2 regions of the Bacillus sp. SRI_025 genome follow, and region 1 is predicted to be linked to the other one. Evidence: predicted binding sites of a transcription regulator. Region 1 holds the regulator's gene; the other holds the start of a gene.

Region 1 (3,423 bases):
ATTTAGATGACAGCGTCAATTTGTGTGACTTTCCAATCTTTTTGTACTTTTTCGTACGTAACAGTTCGTTTTACTTTGCGTCCATCAAGTGTTGGGACAGTAAATTCATATGTGCGGACTGTTTGCTTCTTAGAAACAAGTTTAGGTGTGGCTTTTTCCCAATTGAGCATGTTATCTCCGTCACCGACTGGAACAGCCATTTTGCCTTTATGAACAATAAACTGATAATCTTTTAAACCATGTTTGATGGCATCTTGAGTGAACACTTGAGATAGGTAGCTGTTTAATTTTTTCTTTGTATCAAATGTTTTAGAAAGATAGTTGTATGTCATATCTTTATAGGTAAATGATTTTAATTTGTAATTAGAATGTTCTTTAATTTTGTAGCCTGACATTGCACTCCAAAAGTGTTCTCTTGCATCAAGGGCAATATGTAACGCTTCTTTATTTGTCAAAGCGGCTGATTTCTTGGAAGCGGCCAATGTTGTAGTTTGTAATGAGATCATAAGCATAATAGCAGTTAATAAAACAAATAATTTTTTCAAGGCAATTGCCTCCTTTTCTCAATGAAAACTTCTTATGTTACAAATGTTACAATAATTACAGTGATATTACAAGTATTAAATCTAAATGTTTTTTTATTTCTTTTGTTTCTAATTATATAACGTTTGAGGGAGACAAAAAGTTTTCATTTTTTTATTTTTCTTCTTAATGATTATTTAACCGTTCTAAAGAAGAACGAAACGTCTTTTGGAAAAATTTCTATTTAGACGTTTAACACACTTTTTTATTTATGACATATACTGTCGTGATGAATGTCTAAAGAAAGTGGTGTTTATTATGTATCATCCGTATGAAGGTGTGTGGAATGGGTACTCATATGATAGGCAGATGCAAGGATTTCCATCTGTTGGTATTCCTCAAGGTGGAGGGTTTCCTGGGTTTCCGATCGGAGGAGGTACTTGGCCAGGGCAAGGTTCAGGCGGACAATCTGCACCGCCGGCACCGCCGCAGCATATCATTTCGCAGTATCAACAAGCACTCTCGCAGCCACAGAGTATGCAGTCGCTTATATCTGGGCACGGTGTTGGCGGAGGTCATCAAACTGTACAATTTGCAGCGGGATGTAATAGAAGATGGACAATTGTGTTTTTGAGAAACGGTCAAGTATTTTTAATGTTCGTTCTTTCCTCACAGCCTTTTGGCCGAACAACTGGTTTTATATGGCCGAACTTTACATTTGGTTCCTTCCCAAGTTCAAGTATTCTTGCCTATTCTTGTGCATAAGAAAAAGCCGGTTCTCATCAGCAGCTGATGAAATACCGGCTTTTTTTAATGAATATTTCGAAATACGCCAATCACTTTACCTAGTATACTCACATTCTGTAAAATAATCGGTTCCATTGATGGGTTCTCTGGCTGTAATCTAAAGTGTGTATCTTCTTTATAAAAGCGTTTGACTGTCGCTTCATCTTCCTCTGTCATGGCGACCACAATATCACCATTGTTAGCGGTGCTTTGCTGACGCACGATGACATAGTCCTTGTCCAAAATACCTGCATCAATCATACTTTCTCCCATAATTTCAAGCATAAACACTTGTTCATCTGGTGCTGCAAAAGTCTCTGGAAGGGGGAAGTATTCTTCTACATTTTCAACAGCAGTGATAGGAAGGCCGGCCGTTACTTTTCCGATGACTGGAACGTTCATTACAGCACTCTTTGGAATATTCATTTCCTCTTCATCTAGTACTTCGATCGCTCTCGGTTTTGTCGGGTCTCTTCTAATTAAGCCCTTTGTTTCTAGTCTAGCTAAATGTCCATGGACCGTTGAACTGGATGCTAGACCGACAGCTTCTCCAATTTCACGGACGGATGGGGGATAACCCTTGCTTTTTACTTCATCTTTGATGAATTTCAGGATATCGAGTTGTCTTTTTGATAGCTTCGTCATCTTTTGCACCTCAAAACGTCAATTTTAAAGAAATTATAGCATGTTTTTCCTAACAGTACAAACATAGGTTCGAAAAAAACGTTTGACAGAAACATTTGTTCGTATTTATAATGAGTGACAGAAAGAGCGAACACATATTCTATTAGGAGAGATGACATTATGAGGTTAAAAGAATCTATTATTTTTATTGGGGTATTCTCATTCATCGTTGGCATATTTCTCTCACTTATTGCAGTCACAAGCCATAATGATACAAATCAGTATGTTAAAATAGAGGTTCAATCAGGTGATACTCTTTGGGGGTTAGCTGATCAAGTAAACGACAGCAAATCAATCGACAAAAATGCATTTATTGATTGGGTTACCGAACACAATGATCTTGCTTCAACTGAAATCCAGCCTGGCGACATTCTTGTTATACCCGTCAAAAAAGAGCATCCAGTCGTATATCAGCTTGCAACAGTACAGTAGAAAGGTCGATTTTAGACATGAACGCAATCATTTATGCGAGAGTAAGCACTGTCAAAGAAGAGCAGGAAACCTCGTTGAAAAGACAAGAAGAAGAACTGCTGGCGTTAGCTGCCATGCACAAGATGAATGTGGTCAAAGTCATCAAAGAAAAAGCAAGTGGATATGATTTAGATCGTGATGGTGTGTTTGAAATGCTTGCTGCACTGAAGGAAGAGTCAATCGATGCCGTTTTGATCCAGGATGAAACTCGTCTTGGAAGAGGACAAGCAAAAATTGCACTTCTTCATTGTTTATTTAAAGAGAACGTAAAGGTATACAGCGTGTTTCATAGAGGAGAGCTTGAGCTTTCAGAAGCAGATGAAATGGTCATTGAGATTGTAGGAGTCGTCGAAGAATACCAACGGAAAATTCATAACCTGAAAATCAAGCGGGGAATGAAAAGGGCAGTTGAGCGCGGATATCAGCCTGAACTGAATTTAAGGCAGCAGGACCATGCACCTGGCCGTGAGCGTATTGAAGTGCCGATTTCAGAAATTGTTCGATTAAGAAAAAACAATATGACATTCGCCGAAATTGCCGCAACTCTTCAGGCATTAGGTTTTGACATTTCAAAAGCAACGGTGCATAGAAGGTATCAAGAATATGAAAAAGACCTTACCACCTAAAGCGTGATTTGTTGTCAAAATGATTGATATTTAGTAGTATGTAGAGAAAATGCTTTAAAGGAGTTTGTCATGATTTCTAAAGAACAGCTTGCAAGAATAAATGAGCTTTCAAAAAAGTCGAAAGAGACCGGTTTATCAGACGCTGAAAAAACAGAACAAAAGCAGTTGAGAGAAGAGTATTTGAAAGCTTTTCGTTCTTCTATGAAAAATACACTTAAAACTGTCAAGATCGTTGATCCTGAAGGAAACGATGTCACACCAGAAAAATTAAAAAGAGAAAAAGATCAGAACCTTCATTAAGGCTGTGATTTCTTGAATTTTGAAAAGATGGGAA
Region 2 (3,423 bases), on a different contig from region 1:
TCGGTGCTGCTGCTTGGAATTGACAGCCGTCCAGGTGAAACGGTAGACGAAGCAAGAAGTGATGCGGTCTTACTGGCGGCGGTGAACCGAACAGACAAAACCATTAAGCTTCTCAGTATTCCTCGCGATTCTTATGTGGATATACCGGGAAGAGGATATGATAAAATTGCTCACGCCCATGCGTTTGGGAGTGCAGATTTGTCAGTCAAAACGGTCGAAAACTTGTTGAACATTCCTGTAGACTATGTGATTTCAGGTAACTTTAAGGCATTTCAAGACATTGTGGATGAGCTAAACGGAATTGATGTAACGATTGAAGATGAAAGCATCGTAAAACAGATGGAAAAGGATTCAAAAGGAAAAGTTCAAGTACAGACAGGCACTCATAGACTGAATGGCGAAGAAGCTCTAGCCTTTGTGAGAACGAGAAAAGCAGACAGTGATCTCATGCGCGGAAAGCGCCAAATGGAAGCACTTCAAGCCATCTTTGAAAAATCTAAATCGATTTCTTCGATCCCGTCATACGACAACATCATTGATACGCTTGGTGATAATGTCTCAACCAATCTTTCCATGAAACAGTTCATCGGTCTTTTTCCATTACTGAGCTCATTGAAATCAGTAGATACCATTCAGCTAAAGGGACATGATTATCAGCCTGGGAATGTGTATTATTTTGAGTTAGATGGACCAGGATTAAACGAAGTGAGAACAGAGCTGAGAAAACAGCTTGAATTATCATAAATAAGTAGGAGCCTGCCGCCGCGGCAGGCTTTTTTTGCATGTGTAACGCGCAACATTTCAGCCTATAGTTCATTTGTTTGTTGGAGAAAATATCGAGTCAGCAGTTCCTCTACCCGGTGACGTATACGCGGATTAAAGTATTTATGCTTTTCTTCATAGCCATTTATGATAAATAGATACGTTGTAAATCCCTCATCGTGTTCAATTTGCTGTACTTTCATACTTTCTTTACGTAAATGCTGCTTCAGTTCATAAAGTGCTTTCTGTGCTTCCTTTAACACAGAGGTCACAAGCTGAATGTATGGTTCATTTAATTTAAATGTTTGATGTTGTTTTAAGTGTGTCAGATCACGATTGAGGATGGAGATGACCATAGGAAGAAAGATGGCCTGTTCCATCATTTGAAGCTGTACTCTTGATAGTCTCGTCATGTCCAAGCCTGCTTTCTTTATAAATAGAACAAATGTTCTTGTTTATTATATCGAATGAGTCAAAAAATCTCAAGGGGGGCGAGTGGGATTTATTTGTATATTTTTATGTTTTCCATGTAAAATGAAATGTAGACAAACCTTGAAGGAGTCAAACAAGTTGACATCATTTCTTTCTCTATTTACTCATGAAAATATCACATCATTTTTTGAAAGCTACAAGGCCTTTGGACCAATTGTCGCTATATTGCTTCCTCTGATTGAAGCATTTCTTCCTTTTTTACCACTCGTGGCGTTTGCGGTGGCAAATGCAAATGCATTCGGCCTTTGGGAAGGCTTTTTATTAACCTGGATCGGTGCAAGTGCAGGTTCTATTCTTGTCTTTTTACTGATCAGAAAATTTGGACAGATGAGAATGCTGAACTTTATTAGCAGACACCCTTCCATTAAGAAATTAATGCTTTGGGTAGAGAAACGGGGATTTGGTCCGTTATTTATTTTACTCTGCTTTCCTTTTACACCTTCTGCTGCCGTCAATGTGGTCGCAGGCTTATCAAGAATTAGCATGTGGCAATTTTCATTAGCTGCTTTAGCTGGTAAGTGTGTCATGCTCTTTATCATTAGTTTTATTGGTTATGACCTTTCTGCTTTAGTAAAGAATCCGTTAAGAAGTGTTTTTGCGGTTCTAGTTATCGTTTTATTATGGTATGTTGGAAAGAGAGTAGAAAATAGGTTGAACATTCGAATGAGCAAGCGTGAGGACAAAGGAGGCTCTTAATGAAAAAGAAGCCATTGTTATGGTTGATGATTATTACATGCATCGTCTTATTGTTCCAAGTAAAGAATTTCATGTTTGTGAAGTATAAAGTAGAAGGGGTTAGTATGGACCCCACATTTACAGATGGAACAGAATTATTAATCAACAAGTTCTCACCAAAACTCACGAAAATTAGCCGGTTTGATTATGTGTTATTTCACGGACCAAAAAATCAAATTTTGATCAAACGGGTCATTGGGCTCCCGGGAGAATCGATCAAGTATGTCGATGATCAGTTATTTGTGGATGGGGCAAAATGGAAAGAACCCTATTTAAAAGAGCAGAAAAAACATAAAATGGGGAATGTCCTGACAGGGGATTTTCAGCTGAAAGCCATCACAGGACATGATAAAATCAAAAAAAACCATTACTTCGTGATCGGAGATAACCGAATACATAGCTTTGACAGCCGGCATTTTGGAACGATTTCAAAAGATCAAGTAGTTGGTGTCAAAAGAAATCAGGATGAATAAAAAAGAGGCGCTCTGCACATGCAAAGCGTCTCTCTTTTTTATTTAGCGGCTTTATAATCAGGATGTCTTTTTGCCCAGACATGATGTAAGAATCGAAAAAACGGTGGCAGCATTGCTATGACAAGAATGATTCTAACGACTTGTACAGCTACTACAAAGGTTGAGTCCTCATGGAGTGTAACTGCTGTTGTTGCCATTTCTGCAATACCGCCAGGAGAAAAGGCAAGAATGGCTGTAATGACAGAAATCCCTGTGACCTCAGCAATGGCAATTGAACTGAGAACCGTTGCAGCAATTAGTCCAGCTGAGCTGACGACGGCTACAATTAACGTGTTTTTTAGTCCGACAAACATCTGTTTATTCATTTTTGAACCGATGGTTGCACCTAGAAATACCTGTGATGCGATATTCGCTTGTGCTGGCCAATAAGGAATCAAATCATGACCTATGAGCGCACCTGCACCTACTTGAAGAGCAGCAACTCCTAACATGCTGCCAATCAGCCAAGGGGCAGGGAAATGAAGACGAACCGCCAGGCGTGACATAAGCCAGGCACCTAAAATAAGTGCAGCAGTCCACGAGATATTTGACAGGGTGAAAACACCGGATGAAAAGGCGCTCCCTTGAATGCCTGCAGCTGCATCCGCTGGATTTTTTGTATTTAAATAGAACACCGTAAATGGGATGGTGAGTACCACCATTAATACACGTGTTGTTTGTACGAGACTGACAACGGCTGTATTTGCTCCAACCTCTTGGGCAATCCCTGGCATAGCAGATAAACCGCCTGGTGCTGTGCCGACAAAGCTGGTCAGCATATCTGTTTTACTCAGCTTCCATAAGGCAAAGCCAGAGAGCATCGCCAGTAGAATAGAAAAAACGAGCATGAAACTCACAGGGAGCCAATGTTCAGCGAAAATATGAAGAACTTTCATGTTCATTTTTTGTCCGAGTTCGATTC

Evidence for each region. The regulator LexA, encoded in region 1, represses DNA repair genes until DNA is damaged. The targets are predictions, from matches to a motif close to CGAACATATGTTCG.
Region 2: a site for LexA is predicted at 1,201-1,214, ahead of AC20OE_RS11495 (YhjD family protein). Genes of this name have one in related genera too.

The regions. Positions count from the first base shown of each region.
Region 1 covers NZ_JBYEGB010000004.1:324,005-327,427, forward strand. The annotation lists gene AC20OE_RS13910 (IseA DL-endopeptidase inhibitor family protein) at 3-545, opposite strand; gene AC20OE_RS13915 (hypothetical protein) at 841-1,287, shown strand; gene lexA (transcriptional repressor LexA) at 1,333-1,953, opposite strand; gene yneA (cell division suppressor protein YneA) at 2,113-2,424, shown strand; gene AC20OE_RS13930 (YneB family resolvase-like protein) at 2,442-3,089, shown strand; gene AC20OE_RS13935 (DUF896 domain-containing protein) at 3,159-3,389, shown strand.
Region 2 covers NZ_JBYEGB010000003.1:350,450-353,872, reverse strand. The annotation lists gene AC20OE_RS11500 (LCP family protein) at 1-744, shown strand, start outside; gene AC20OE_RS11495 (YhjD family protein) at 807-1,175, opposite strand; gene AC20OE_RS11490 (TVP38/TMEM64 family protein) at 1,333-1,950, shown strand; gene lepB (signal peptidase I) at 1,950-2,462, shown strand; gene AC20OE_RS11480 (AbrB family transcriptional regulator) at 2,501-3,423, opposite strand, start outside.